Regions from separate parts of the Glutamicibacter sp. NPDC055354 genome, predicted to be linked through region 2. Evidence: riboswitches for the same ligand, from Rfam matches in the RefSeq annotation. Region 2 holds a riboswitch; the other holds the start of a gene.
The links. Region 2 has a riboswitch for S-adenosylmethionine ahead of ACWICV_RS15535 (methionine ABC transporter ATP-binding protein). Riboswitches for the same ligand answer to the same signal wherever they lie in the genome.
Positions count from the first base shown of each region.

Region 1: linked by a shared signal. The riboswitch ahead of ACWICV_RS11020 (O-acetylhomoserine aminocarboxypropyltransferase/cysteine synthase family protein) and the one ahead of ACWICV_RS15535 (methionine ABC transporter ATP-binding protein) in region 2 are both predicted to bind S-adenosylmethionine.

Region 1 covers NZ_JBSHMB010000002.1:170,954-178,510, forward strand. Annotated here, with positions in the region: gene ACWICV_RS11010 (DUF1852 domain-containing protein) at 1-59, opposite strand, end outside; gene ACWICV_RS11015 (LysR family transcriptional regulator) at 183-1,124, shown strand; SAM riboswitch class I at 1,354-1,444, shown strand; gene ACWICV_RS11020 (O-acetylhomoserine aminocarboxypropyltransferase/cysteine synthase family protein) at 1,529-2,836, shown strand; gene ACWICV_RS11025 (cystathionine gamma-synthase) at 2,833-4,038, shown strand; gene ACWICV_RS11030 (PhzF family phenazine biosynthesis protein) at 4,265-4,579, shown strand; gene ACWICV_RS11035 (hypothetical protein) at 5,397-5,636, opposite strand; gene ACWICV_RS11040 (Hsp20/alpha crystallin family protein) at 6,028-6,462, opposite strand; gene ACWICV_RS11045 (MerR family transcriptional regulator) at 6,525-6,902, shown strand; gene ACWICV_RS11050 (IS630 family transposase) at 7,088-7,557, opposite strand, start outside.
Region 2 covers NZ_JBSHMB010000004.1:97,243-104,799, reverse strand. Annotated here, with positions in the region: gene ACWICV_RS15545 (MetQ/NlpA family ABC transporter substrate-binding protein) at 15-887, opposite strand; gene ACWICV_RS15540 (methionine ABC transporter permease) at 931-1,647, opposite strand; gene ACWICV_RS15535 (methionine ABC transporter ATP-binding protein) at 1,664-2,470, opposite strand; SAM riboswitch class I at 2,554-2,643, opposite strand; gene ACWICV_RS15530 (NAD(P)H-binding protein) at 2,927-3,790, shown strand; gene ggt (gamma-glutamyltransferase) at 4,006-5,829, shown strand; gene ACWICV_RS15520 (LLM class flavin-dependent oxidoreductase) at 5,912-7,315, opposite strand; gene ACWICV_RS15515 (acyl-CoA dehydrogenase family protein) at 7,373-7,557, opposite strand, start outside.

The DNA.
Region 1 (7,557 bases), on a different contig from region 2:
GGGGTGTAATTCTCGTCGAATTTAGTGGTGCTAATGCTGAAGGTCAACGCGTCTGCCATGATGGCCAATCTGTTTCTTTGGGGGCCGTGGTGGGCCGAGGGGAAGTCGATGCGTCAATCATGCAGGGTGATTCTTGATATCGGGTAACTCGATATAACTATGGATTCATATAGACTCTGGCTATGGTTCAGGGAACAAATGGTTTGACGCTGCAGCAACTTCGCTATTTCGTGGCGGTGGCCTCCGAGGGGTCGATTTCGGCTGCCGCCGACCTGATTTACGTCGCACAGCCCAGCATGTCCTCAGCGATGAAGGAGCTTGAATCACGGGTGGGGCGCACCTTGCTGATGCGTTCGGCCAGGGGAGTAACGCTCACCGCCGAAGGCGCCGAATTCCTCGGCTACGCCCGGCAGGTCCTCGAGCAGGTGGAGCTTCTTGAACATCGCTATCTCGGCCGCCCCTCCGCCCGGCGGCTGCTGGGCGTCTCCACCCAGCACTACTCGTTTTCGGTGGATGCTTTTGTTCGGATGGTGCAGGCCAGCGGGGCCGAGGAATACCAGTTTTCGCTGCGCGAGACCCGCACCGAGCAGATCATCGAGGACGTGCGCACGCTGCGCAGCGACATCGGGATCCTGTACCGCAACGACTTCAACCGAAAGGTCATCGACAAGCTGCTGCGCGAATCCCGGCTGGTCTTCCACCCGCTGTTCCTGGCTGATCCGCACATCTTCATCTCGCGCAGCAACCCGCTGGCCACCCGAACCCAGGTCACGCTCGAAGACCTCGAAGACCTGCCCCGGCTGACCTTCGACCAGGGCGCGAATAATTCCTTCTACTTCGCCGAGGAGGTGCTCTCCACGCGCTCCAGCCAACGCGAAATCCAGGTCTCGGACCGCGCCACCATCTTCAACCTCATGATCGGCTTGGGCGGGTACACGATCTCCACCGGCATCATCAGCGACGAGCTGGATCCCTCCATCGTGGCCATCCCGCTGGCCATCGAGGAGCGCATCGAAATCGGCTGGATCGACCACGCCGCTATCCCGCTCACCGACCAGGCCCAGCGCTACCTGCAAGAAGTGCGAACGGTGGTCGCCAGCTTCGGGGTAGAAGTGCTCGGCTGAGCCGCCAGCAGCGTAACCCCCGGTCATCGAGCACCGGCACATCGTCACAAACTTCCAGCAAAACCCCTGCATCACGCCGATTCATCTCAAAAGGTCGCGTCATAAAGTGCTGCCGGCCACCGCGTCATCATGACAACGAGAAGTCATATGAAGCCTGGCGGCCTTGTATGAAGCCGGGCGCCGGATACCGCTTGCACCGTTTGCGGCGGATAGCCAACCATGGAAGAACAACCCATCAAGAGCGGCTGAGAGATCTGGCTCGGAGACGCCGCAGCAACCATCGGGAAACCGAAAGGTGCTACCGCCAGGAACGATGGAGCAGTTCCGAACGCGTTTTTGCGTAGCTTCGTGCCGCCGCACGATGCCAATCGGTGCACTCCCTCGCAGAGAATCGAGGAGGAGCCATGAGCCAGGAAACCGACGCGGTGCACGCAGGGTACCGCCCGAGCGGAGACTTCCGCCCGATGCTGCCGCCACTGCACAATTCCGCGGCCTACCAATTCGCATCGCACGCCGAAGCGGTGGAGAAGTTCGCCCTGCGCCAGGCCGGCTTCACCTACTCGCGCACCGGCAACCCCACCGTTGCGATTCTCGAACAGCGCGTGGCCGCCCTGGAAGGCGGGGCCCACGCGGTGGCCACCGCCACCGGGCAGGCTGCCGTGGCCCTGTCCCTGCTGGCCCTGACCCAGGGACCCAAGCACATTGTGGCTTCCTCCTCGCTCTACGGCGGCACCGTGGATTTGTTCACCGACACCTTCGCCGACTTCGGGATCCGCGTCAGCTTTGTCGACCAAGCCGATCCGGCCGCCTGGGCCGCTGCCATTGAGGAGGACACCCGGGCGTTCTTCTTAGAATCGGTCTCCAACCCGCTGTGCACCGTGGCCGACATCCCGGCCATTGCGGCCATCGCGCACGAGCGCAACATCCCGGTGGTGGTGGACAACACCCTGGCCACCCCGCTGAACGTGCGCCCGCTGGAACTCGGAGCGGACATCGTGGTGCACTCGGCCACCAAGGCTCTGGCCGGGCACGGCTCGGTGCTCGGCGGGATAGTGGTGGATTCGGGAACCTTCGATTTCTCCGATTCCTCCCGCTGGCCGCAGATCGCCGCGCCGCGGGTGCGGCTGAATGGCGCTTCGCTGCTTGAACGCCACGGGCCGGCGGCCTACGCGATGCTGGTTCGTTCCAAGTTCCTGCACGATCTGGGCCCGACCCTCGCACCGGCCAGCGCCCAGGGCATCCTTGCAGGCATCGAGACCCTGCCGGTGCGCGCGGCCCACGTGCAGCGCAGCGTCGCCCGGCTGATCGACGCGCTTGCCGAGTATCCGGGCATTGCCGCCATCCACCACCCCGCGCTGCCCGAGCACCCCAGCCACGAGCTGGCCCGGGCGCTGGCGCCGAAGGGCACCGGCTGCGTGCTGGCCATCGAGCTGGCCCACCCATCCCTGGTTTCCCCGGTCATTGACGGGCTCAAGCTGATCAGCCTGGCCGCGAATGTGGGCGATACCCGCACCATGGTCGCCCACCCGGCCACCATGACGCACTGCCGGCTCTCCGAGGCGCAGCTGGCAGCCGCCGGGCTGAACACCTCGACCCTGCGCCTGTCGGTGGGACTGGAAGACCCAGCCGACCTGCTGGCAGACATCACCCAATCGCTGGATCTCGCGCTGGCCGCAACCACCGCCGACACCAAGGAAGTGAGCTTCGCATGAGCGGCTTCAACACCCTGGCCGTGCACGCCGGCCAGCACAAGGATCCGCACACCGGGGCGGTCGTGCCCCCGATCTACCAGACCAGCACCTTCATCCAGGACGGCATCAACGTGCTGCGTTCCGGGCATGAATACTCCCGCGGCTCGAACCCCACCCGCGACGGATTCCAAGAGCAGCTCACCGCACTGGAAGGCGGGACCGCCGGATTCGCCTTCGCCTCGGGCATCGCCGCCGAAGACGCGCTGCTGCGCGCGGTACTGGCGCCAGGCGACCACATCGTGCTGGGTGCCGACGGCTACGGCGGCACCAACCGGCTGATCTCGAAGCTGCACGGCAAATGGGGGATCACCTCTTCGGCGGTGGACATCACCAATCTGGATGCGGTGCGCGCCGCGATGCGCCCGAACACCGCGCTGCTCTGGGTGGAAACCCCATCCAACCCGCTGCTGGGCATCGCCGACCTGGCCGGCTGGGCGGCCATCGCCCGCGAACACGGCGCCCTGCTGGTCGTGGACAACACCTTCGCCACCCCGTACCTGCAGCGGCCGCTTGACTTCGGAGCGCACGCGGTGGTGCACTCGACCACCAAGTACATTGGGGGGCACTCCGACGTTCTCGGCGGGGCGGTCATCGTGGCAGACTACCTGCACCGCGGCCAATCGTTGGCCGAAGCCGTCGGCTACCAGCAGTTCGCCGGGGGAGCGGTCTCCGGTCCGCAGGATTCCTACCTGGCCGCCCGCGGGCTGAAGACCCTGGGCCTGCGCATGGAACGCCACTGCGCCACCGCAACCACTCTGGCCCGCTGGCTCGATGACCGTCCCGAGGTCGCCCGCGTCTACTATCCCGGGCTGGAAAGCCATCCGGGCCACGAGCTCGCCAAGCGCCAGCAGCGCGGTTTCGGCGGGATCCTCTCACTGCAGCTCTCCGATGAAGCGGCAGCCCGCGCCTTCGCCGAGTCCATGGAATACTTCCAGCTCTCGGTGTCCCTGGGTGGGGTTGAATCCCTGGTCTGCTATCCGCGCGAAATGACCCACGCTTCGCTGATCGGCACACCGCTGGAGATTCCAGCGAACTTGGTCCGCCTCTCGGTGGGCATCGAGGAGCCCGAGGACCTGATTGCCGATCTGGAACGCGGGCTGGCCGCAGCCGCGAAGGCTTCCGAGGCCGACAGCATCCAGCACCGCAGCCTGGCTACCGCCTGACCTGCCGTCGCAGCACGCGGGCCGTCCGCACAGGAAGGCCCGCGTGCAAGACGTCGGCACCGCTTAGCGATTCGCGCCTCCGGGGCACTCCAAGCTTGCAAATCTGGGTTCCAACCTAATGATCTCCGGCATCGCGATCTGCGCCCCTCACGACGATTGCTTTCGAGGAGCCGCCTATGCCGCGAAATCCATTAGTTGGCGATGGCAAGGACGGGGCCGTGGTGCAGTGGGCTCCTCCGAGGAGGTTCAGGCCTTGGAACCCGACTTGCCCAATGCGAAGGTCGGTGCCGTCGGCGCGCACGCCGGGGGATCGCCGCATGCGTTCGAGCTGCACACTTTCTCCCCTGAAGCCAACGTGTTCGAGGATCAGGTATGCGGATCGATGAACGCCTCGGGCGTCCAATGGCTCACCAATACTGCGAAGACACCTGCGAACTATCGAGCCTCCCGGAGAACGCTGATGGGCAGGTCCGGCGAGCACGCAGTCAGATTCCAGGGCAGGATGGTGTGGGCCGGAGGAACGGCCAGTATCCTATACTGAGGCACAACGGCAGTCTGATGACAGTGCGACGTCCATCTGCTCTGAGCAGGCACATCCACGTCAGGAGTTCGCCAGCCGAGACGGCGGAAGATCCTTCGCCCTGGCGCCATGGCTGAAGAGGAAATTCATGCCAAGAACCTCTGTCTGGTACTGGTCTTAGCCGCCGGTCGCAACTAACATTTACCGGCTCCGGCGATAAGCAGGGTCTTTGCATGTCAGAAACGCCGTTTAAAACCAAAATAGGTCGAAGGGCTCAAGGTCCTGTTGTTGCTATGGCAATTATCGGATACGCGCGAGTAAGCCGGCACCAGGGGACCCCAACGCCGCAGGAAGCCAAGATGCGTGCCGCTGGCGCGGAAAAGGTGCTTACCGAGCGCGGGGAATCGAGCCACATCGCCAGCCGGTCGCGATGGGAAGCATGACTGAGATACATGAGGGCCGATAGCAGGCGCGTGATCTGGGCACATCGGATAGCCGGCACCGAACGTACCCTTGAAACGCTCCGCGAGCTGGGAAACCCGGATTAATCCACTCAGTCTCGCCCAACCGCTCCCCGACATCGCGGCGCACACGCCTTTGGGCGATGCCGCAGCAGGGGCACTGACCATGCTGATTCATTTGCGCGTGCTCCACGGTCCGCGAGAACATTCGCAGGATCGCGGAGCACGCGCTGCAGCGGGCCGCCGGCTCGATGACCTATATTCGATCAGTCTCCTAAACACGGTACCTAGCCTCGAAACGCCTATTCCAACACTCGAAGGTCGACGATCACCAGGCAGATAGGTGAATAGTGTGCGGTGGCGGAATGCCTGTGAAGTTATTGAGGCCCCTCCCGGGGTTGGGAACCATACAGTGAGTCGTTGACTTGATCGATCAATTCTTGAATCGCGTGGACTTTGCTCTGCCAGTACTTGTTGTTCTCGCGAGCTTGCGGTCCTTCTGTTTCTTCGTTCAACTCAAGAAGCTCGCTGAAATGGTCTCGGTAGGCGCACAGCGCAGCATTGAGAACTTCGATTTGCTCGTCATTGAGGTGGACGTTGAGCAATGATTCACGCATGGTGCTGATCCTTTCGTTGCCAGGGTGCGTCCGGTGCGTTCCGGACGCACCCCCGAATCAACCACTCCTTAAAAGTTTCCCCGGGAGTCATCTCTTGTTCGGTGGCGAGCGTGAATACACCCGGACGGGACCCGCCCGACGCACTGAACGTTGAATTGTTCGTATTTCGTTAGTTCCTTCCGGGCACCGCTGACTGGGCCGCGGAACATCCTCGATCGAGGTGCAAAGGTGCGATCGAGGCGGCTGATGCTGACGGGAAGCTGTGGATAGCTCGAGCTCGTATATGGCCAGAAGCAACTCGTCATCAGCGACCAGCGGATCAAGTTCCGAATCAATGTGGGCAGACATGACACATCATCTCCGCACAGGCCTCCAAGGGGGCTTTCTTGGGTTAACTGGTGATTTCCTTGGGGTTCTTCTTGCCTTGGCCGACCGCGACCTGAATCCGGCGGGGTTTGGCACTCTCGGCGACAGCGATGTCGACACGTAGCACGCCATCCACGTAGATGGCCCGGATACTTTCAGTGTCCAAATGATCCCCAAGGATAAGTTCCCGGGTGAAATGGCCCCAGAGTCGTTCCGAGCCGGCGATGTGCTGGCGGTCTCCTGGTTTGGCGCGTTCAGCGCGGATGGTCAGGATGTTCTTTTCCACTGCCATGTCGATCTGCTCGGCGTCGACCCCTGGCAGGTCGAACTCAGCGTGAAATCCGGTGTCGTCCTTCCAAGCCTCCATTGGCATTGGGTGGACAGGTACGGAGCTGAGCTGGGTGTTGAAAGCTCGCTGTACCAAGCGGTCGAAATCGCGAAGTACCTCGGTCTGCATCATCTGAACTCATTCCTTTCTGGTGTGACTCTCTACGATGCTGCAATTCACTTTCCGTTAGATCTATGTCTAACGATGTAGATTTTATAGCATGGGATTCTGAGTTCATGCAAGCCTATTGGAAGCAAGAAATGACAAAAAATTCGCCGCGATCCGTTCCTGTTGCTGGATCGCATTCGATTGCTGCCGCTGCCCAGAGTGTGGGAGTGAGTGTGCAAACAGTGCGGTTGTATGAGTTGCGTGGTTTGATCACCCCGTCACGTACCAGCGGTGGCACGCGCAGGTATCAAGCCAAGGATTTAGCTCGGTTGCAGCAAATCTCAGAGTTGATTGATCGAGGCGTGAATTTGGCAGGCATTGGCATCATCTTGGAGCTGGAATCTGAAAATGAGGGGTTGCGTAAGGCACTTGCAAAGCAGTCTCATCGGCAAGGCGCGGATTGAATTATCAAGACCGTTGAGGGTCTATGCTTCTCGGCAGGGCGCCGACGAATTCTTGCCTAGGCGCCGCGGAGCCTGAAAATGCACGTTCTGCTCGAGCACTTGGCAGTGGCCCTTGCTGTTTGGCGGACTGGTCCCTCCTGAACCTTCTCTATGGAGCAAATAGTGGAGAGTGCTAGTGTTCCGTGTTAATTATTTGGTTGGGTTTCATCCAGCTCCAACACATTAGCCTTCGCCTTGCGAATCATCTTGCTCAAGAGGTGATCCGCGGTCTTCGTCCAGGCAAACGGCTTCGCGTCCTCGTTGTACCGTTCGATATACCGGTGCACCGCGGCCTCCAGCTCGGGAATCGATGCAAAGTTTGATCTCTTCAGGCACTGGCGGGTGATGATCCCGAAGAAGGTCTCCACGATGTTCAACCAGGAGCAACTGGTCGGGGTGAAATGCAAGGTCACCCGTGGGTTCGCTGCTAGCCAGTCCAACACGTTCCGGTGTTTGTGCGTGGCGTAGTTATCGCAGCTCACGTGCAAGTCGATCTCGGGGTTCGCCTCGGCGACCTGCTGCAAGAAGTCCACGAACTCGACGTTGGTGTGCTTCTGGTAGAACTTGCTCGCGCTCAGCTTCCCGGTGAGGACATCCAACGCCGCGAAAAGCGTGG
Region 2 (7,557 bases):
GTGGGGCCAAGGGCCTACTTATTCCAGGTGGCGAAGTCCGCTTCGAGATCGCGGTCCCAAGGAGTGCCCAATGCACCGTCGAGGTAGCTCGCGTACCATTCGCGCACCTCATCGGAGTGGTAGGCCTCTTCCAGCGCCTTGCCCTTTTCGGTGTCCGTAAACCCTGGCTTTGCGCCGATGATGTTGATGTACGGGAGCGCTTCTTCTTCCTCTTCGAAGAGCAGTGCGTCCTTCGGGTTCAGTCCGATCTCGGCGCCGAGCCGGGCGAAAAGGAACCCGGCATCCACGTCAGGCAGGGTCTTTGAGAGCGACTGCTGATCTACCTCAACGAACTTGAAGCCCTTGGGGTTCTCCAGGATGTCGTTCTGCGACAAGTGAATCACGCTCTTGCCCTCAGCTACCTTCAGGACACCGGCCTTATCCAACAGGGCCAGAGCGCGTCCGTTGTTGGCGGTATCCACAGGCAGTGCGATGGTCGCACCGTTGGGCAGGTCCTTGATGTCGTCGTATTTCTTCGAGTACACGCCGGCAGGCGAGCTGTACATGTAGAAGGCCGGCTCCACGTCGACGTTCTGATCCTTCTTGAACTGTTCCAGGTAAGCGCCGTGCTGGAAGAAGTTGGCATCGTATTCGCCATTGGACACCACGTGGTTCGGCTGCACGATGTCGGTGACGTAGGTAGCCTCCAGAGTCCAGCCCTTTTCGGCCAGCAGCTTCTGTGCGATTTTGGTTGGTTCCTGCGATGGGGCCGATTCGGTGACAATAACCTTGATGGTCTTGTCACCGGTGCCGGCGGCCTGTCCACCTGCCAGGCCGCAAGAAGCCAGCGCGAGGAGTGCGGCGGAGCCGGCGGTGAAAGTTAGGAAGGTGCGGCGAGAGAATGCCATGGTGTTGTCCTTTACTGAAATGCGAGTTGAGCGGGTTTTGTGTTTAGCGCTTGTCAGCGGCGCGCGATAGCCGAGTTCCGACGAACTGAACTGCATGCACCAGCAGGATCATCAACACGATGGCTAGCAGCATGACTCCGGTTTCATAGCGGTAGTAGCCGTAGCGGATTGCGAAGTCGCCGATACCGCCTCCGCCGACCAGTCCGGCCATGGCCGAATACGAGATGAAGCTGACGGTCATGATGGTGATGGAAGACAGCAGTGCAGGCTTGGCTTCAATCAGCAGCACTTCACGGATGATCTGTCCCCGGGTGGCGCCCATGGCCTGCGCTGCTTCGACAACGCCATTGCCAAGCTGGCTGATGTTCTGCTCCACGAACCGGGCGAAATAGGGGATCGCGTTGATGGTCAGCGGAACGATAACCGCCGCGGTGCCAATGGTAGTTCCCACAACGAATCGGGTGAACGGGATGATGGCGATCAGCAGGATGAGGAATGGGAAGGAACGGATTGTATTGACCAGCCCGTCAACGATTCGGTGCAGTCGCGGACGTGGGCGCAAACCGTTGGGAGACATCGAGTAAAGCCAAATGCCCAGCGGGGTTCCCAGGAGAATCGCGATCGGGATGGAAACCAGCAGCATCGCAAAGGTCTGCGCCATGGCGACCCAGATTTCCGGGGCAAGTTCGATGATGCGGTCAAAACTGAAAGCTGCTGCGTTGCCGTTGCTCGTGGCTAGCACTACTGACGTGAAATTCATTGGTAATCCAGGTTCTCTATACGCGGGCTACGGTGGCAGCGACGGCTTGGTCCTGCTTTGGCTGGCGGTTAAGCGTGAGTTCGTCACTGATCAGGTAGCGGCCGATTGGCGTCACTGGTTCAAAGCCTGGTTCTCGCAACGAACTCAGGGCGAACTCTTCAACTACCGCTCCGTCTTCCATGACCGAAACCTTGTCGGCAATGGCCTTAATAACGTTCATCTCGTGGGTGACGATGACTGTGGTGATGCCAAGGCTGGCGTTGATGTCACTGAGGTATTGCAGCACCGACGTTGTCGTTCTAGGATCCACGGCACTGGTTGGCTCATCGCACAGCAGTACCTTGGGCTCGGTGACCAGCGCGCGGGCAATGGCGATGCGCTGTTTCTGGCCGCCCGAAAGCTGTCCTGGATAGGCGGCAGCCTTGTCAGCGAGGTCCACTATGGACAGCGCTTCCAGCGCACGTTCACGGCGTTGCTTTTTCGGAACACCAGCGAACTTCAGATTCAGCTCGACGTTCTGTTGCGCGGTGCGATTGTTCAGCAGGTTGAAGTGTTGGAAGATCATCCCGATCTCATGACGCTGCTTTCGCAGGTCTCCTTCACTGAGCCCGGTCAGTTCGACGCCATCCACGATGACCTGGCCCGACGTGGGACGCTGCAGCAAATTGATATTGCGCAATAGCGTTGACTTTCCCGCACCGGAAAATCCGATAATTCCATGGATGGTTCCGGCCTGGATTTCCAGCGAGACATCCTTGACGGCCGTGAATTGATCTTGGCCCTTGCCGAAGGCGGTCGTTACGTTTTCAAGACGAATCATCATCGCTCCCTTGGTGCTTGGTTATGCGGAGCGCACTTCGCGAAAATCATCTGCGTTCCACAGATTTTCCGTCGCGAAGTGAAAGTACTCCATCGGTTCTGGCTGTAGCACCGCTCCCTCTCGGGTGGTTGCTGCGACGTCGTTGAGCCAGATCTCTCAGTCGCTCTGGATGGTGTGCGTTCGGTTGTACGAGCCGAACAATTCAAGTCTGGAGTCCACGCCCGCAGGCCGGCAAACGTTACTTCAATCGGCGTCATCAAGTCATAGTCCGGACGGATCCACGCTGAAATCACGCAATAATCCACGTAGCAATCTGACACATTTCGCTACTTCCCCTCTTTGTGACGAAAGCCTTGCAGTTTCTGCCCATCTCTCGCTGGCTTGTGCCAGCAATCTTGGGTGGGGAATTCAGCGATGCCTACGGTGGTTGTAGCAGATGCAGACCAACGAGAGGACCCCATGAAGATCGCAATTACCGGTGCCACCGGACAGCTTGGAAATCTAGTCATCGACGCGCTGCTGGCGCGCGGGGCGAATGCCGCTGATCTGGTCGCCATTGGCCGCTCCGAGCAGAAGCTGGAACCGCTGGCAGGCAAAGGCCTGGAAACCCGTGTTGCCGATTACAACGCCCAGCCAACTCTCGTGTCCGCACTCGAAGGCATAGACAAGCTGCTGCTGATTTCGGCCAGCGAGGTGGGCCAGCGCGTTGCCCAGCATGAGAACGTCATCAATGCCGCCAAGCACGTGGATGTCTCGCTGATCGCCTACACCTCCATTGCCAACGCCCTGTCCGGCGGCATGAAGCTCGCCGAGGAGCACATCGCCACCGAACGGCTGCTGGCCGGATCCGGCATCGACTACGTGCTGTTGCGCAATGGATGGTACATCGAGAACTACACCGACCAGTTGATGGGCTACCTCAACAGCGGCACGGTGCTCGGTGCCGCCGGCGACGGCAAGATCAGCGCTGCCGCCCGTGCAGACTATGCGGATGCCGCTGCGGCCGTGCTGCTTTCCGAGGAAGACCAGAACGGCAGGATCTACGAGCTGGGCAGCGACAAGCCATTCACCCTCGCCCAGCTTGCTGGCGCGGTTGGCGCTGCCGCCGGCCAGGACATCGCCTACCAGGAAATGGATCCCGGGCAACTGGAAAAGATCTACGCTGATGCCGGCGTCCCCGGACCGTTCGCGCACATCCTCGTCGATACCGACATGCGCATTCGAGAAGGAGCGCTGGAGGTGGACTCCGGGGAGCTGGCTCAGCTGATCGGCCGCGCCCCGGCTTCCTTGGGCAAAGTCATCAAGGACAATCTGGACAAGTAGCCCAGGTGTACTAGGGTTCCAGCGGGCAGGCACTGGCGGCGATCGAGGCCGCGGTGCCTGCCCGCCGCTTTAACGCGTCACAACCCGGAATATTCGCGCGGCAATGCCGAAATTGCCGCGCAAACCCATGGTGCTGCATGTCACAACCGCGTGGCGAGTTCCCGCTCCCGTAAATTTGCGCATACTTCATCCCCACCTGCAGAGGAGATCAAAGCATGCCACGAGTACGTTTAAGATCAGTTGCCTGCGCGGCAGCCATCGCCTTGGGCCTGGGAGCTTTCTCAGCGCTTCCGGCGAGCGCCGAACCACGGCACACCCAGAAGGACCCGACCGCCATCGGCACTGGAGGCGCAGTCTCGTCGGTTGATCCGGAAGCCACGGCTGCCGGCATCGAAATCCTGCGCAAGGGAGGCAACGCCGTCGATGCGGCTGTGGCAACCGCGGCGGCACTGGGCGTCACCGAACCCTATAGCGCAGGCATTGGCGGCGGCGGATACTTCATGCACTACGATGCGAAGTCGGGCAAGGTCAGCACCATCGACGGCCGCGAAACCGCCCCGGCAGGCATTGGGCATGATGCCTTCATCGATCCTGGAACCGGCGAGCCGTATAACTTCACCCCGGACCTGGTCACCAGTGGTGTGGCCGTAGGCGTGCCCGGGACAGTGGCCACCTGGCAGCGCGCACTGGATAATTGGGGTTCGCAGAACCTGAAACAGGTTCTGCGGCCGGCGACCCAGATCGCTTCACGCGGCTTTGTCATCGACGAGACGTTCCGCGAGCAGACCCTGGACAACAAGGAACGGTTCGCCGCGTTCACCTCCACGAGCGAATTGTTCCTGCCCGGCGGAGATGCTCCGGAAGTCGGGAGCATTTTCAAGAATCCGGATCTCGCACACACCTACCGGATGCTGGCCAAGCAAGGCATTGATGGATTCTATGAGGGCGAACTGGCTGCCGACATCGCCCAAACGGTACAGGCGCCGCCAAAGAGCGAAGACACCACCCTCCCGGTTCCCGCAGGGCAGCTGGGCACCGCCGACCTGGCCGGCTACGAAGTGGTGGAGCAGGCACCGACAAAGGTGAACTACCGGGGCTACGACGTCTTCGGCATGGCTCCTTCTTCCAGTGGCGGAACGACCATCGGCGAATCGCTGAACATTCTGGGCGAATTCGATTTGCCAGCCATGGAAGAACCCGATGCCTTGCATCATTATTTCGAGGCAACTGCGCTCGCCTACGCTGATCGCGGCAAGTACGTCGGCGACCCCGCGTTCACCAGCGTCCCGACCCGGACCTTGACGGACAAGTTATTCGGCGCGGATCGTGCCTGCGCCATTGATCCGGATCAGGCCGCAACGAAGCCGGTCGCTCCGGGCAACCTTGAAAACTATGATGGCCAATGCCCTGCGGCTACCAGCGAACCGGTAGTGGAGCAGGATACGGAGAACATCTCCACCACCCATCTGTCGGTCGTGGACCGTTGGGGCAATGCCGTTTCCTACACGTTGACCATCGAGCAGACCGGCGGCTCGGGTATGGTGGTCCCCGATCGCGGTTTCCTGCTGAACAACGAGCTGACCGATTTCTCCACGGTGTACGACCCGCAGGATCCGAACCGCATTGAACCTGGCAAGCGCCCGCGTTCCTCGATGGCTCCGACCATTGTCCTGCAGGACGGCGAGCCGGTGCTGGCCATCGGCTCCCCCGGTGGTTCAACCATCATCACCACGGTGCTGCAGACCCTGGTGAACCGCATTGATCTGGGCATGGATATCAGCGAAGCCATCGCCGCTCCACGTGCTTCCCAGCGCAATACGGCAGTGGTCACCGCGGAACCGGAGTTCATCCAAGCCCATGGTTCGGCGCTCGAAGCCTTCGGGCACAAGCTCGCGCCAGCTGGGGATTCCTTCACTCCGCAGGCGGAAATCGGGGCGGTTGAAGCGGTGGAAATCGCTGCCGACGGCACACTCACCGCCGCGGCCGAGCCCACGAGGCGCGGCGGCGGTTCAGCCATGGTGCTGCAGCCAACCGAATAGGCCCGCAGGCAGACGGCGGCCCCCGGCAACTTCATTCGAAGGTGCCGGGGGCCGCTGTCTGCTGCGCTAGCAGGCGATGCGCCTAGGCCTGCGCGGCCATCCGGTTGGAGATCTTGTACCGGGCTGCGCGGTGGGTGTCCTTCACGCGGTCGCCGGCGCCGAACATCTTGTGGCGCAGCGAGCCCTCGGTGTATTCGGTCTTGTAGACCCCGCGCGCCTGCAGCTCGGGAACCACGTACTCGACGATGTCCTCGAAGGTGCCCGGAGTGACAGCATAGGCGAGGTTGAAGCCGTCCACGTCAGTGTAGTCCACCCAGTCGATGAGCTTCTCGGCTACCTCGGCGCCGGAACCAACGGAGACCGGGCCGAATCCGCCCACGCCGATCCATTCGGCCAGCTGGCGGATGGTCCACGGCTTGCCGGTATCGCCGCTGGCCTTCTTGAAGGTTTCCACCGAGGACTGGATGGCGTTGGACTTCACGTCGTCGCCGATGACATCGTCGGGACCGTAGACGGACATGTCGATGCCGGTCCAGCCGGACAGCAGTGCCAGCGACCCCTCGATATCCACGTAGGAGCTGTAGTCCTGGAACTTCGCCTGGGCCAGTTCGGTGGTTTCGGCGGTAATGATGGTCTGCATGGCGAAGACCTTGATGTCGTAGCGGCCACGCCCGGCGGCCTCGGCAGCGTCACGGATCTTGCTGACCGCTTCCTTCAGCAGGTCGCGGGTGGGGCAATTGACGAAGATCGCTTCGGCGTTCGACGCGGCGAACTCGGTGCCGCGCTTGGAGGCGCCGGCCTGGTAGATCACCGGGGTGCGCTGGGTGGACGGCTCGGTGATGGCGATGCCCGGGACCTTGAAGTACTTGCCCTCGTGCTCGATCGGGTGCACCTTGGCCGGGTCGGTGTAGACGCCGGTGGCCTTGTTGTTCTGCACCGCGTCGTCTTCCCACGAGCCTTCGAGCAGCTTGTAGACCACCTCGAGGTACTCATCGGCGTGGTTGTAGCGCTCGTCGTGCTCCATCTGGTCTTCCTGGCCCATATTGCGGGCCGCCGATGGCAGGTAGCCGGTGACGACGTTCCAGCCCACGCGGCCGTTGGTCAGGTGGTCCAAGGTGGCCAAGCGGCGGGCGAAAGCGTACGGGTGCTCATAGGCGGTACCTGCGGTGACGCCGAAGCCGAGGTTCTGGGTCACAGCGGCCATGGCGGAAACCAGCATCATCGGGTCGTTGACCGGTGCCTGCGCGCCGGAGCCCAGCGGGGTCACGTTGGTGCCCTTGTACACGTCGTAGGTGCCCAGCACGTCAGCAAGGAACAGCCCGTCGAACTTCCCCTTTTCCAGCACCTTGGCCAGGTGGGTCCAGTAGCCCAGGGTGTTGTAGGTCGAGGCCTTGTCCTGCGGATGGCGCCACAGGCCCGGCGACTGGTGCACCACGCAGTTCATGTCGAATGCGTTGAATAAGATCTCGCGCTTGTTCTCGCTCATGGCTTTGCCCCCATAGGTCGGTAATCGTGGAAAGTTGCTGGTTTGCGTCGCAGGCCCTCAAGCCCGCTGGGTTGAATCTTCGCCGGTGACGGACAGCCGCTGCGGCTGGACACCGTTGATCTCGTAGTCCCCGACGATGCGCGCCTTGTAGATCGCCGGGTTATGCGTGGCGATGGTGCGCGCATTGCGCCAGTGCCGGTCCAGGTTGCAGCCGCTTCTGGTGGACGAGGCTCCCAGTCCGT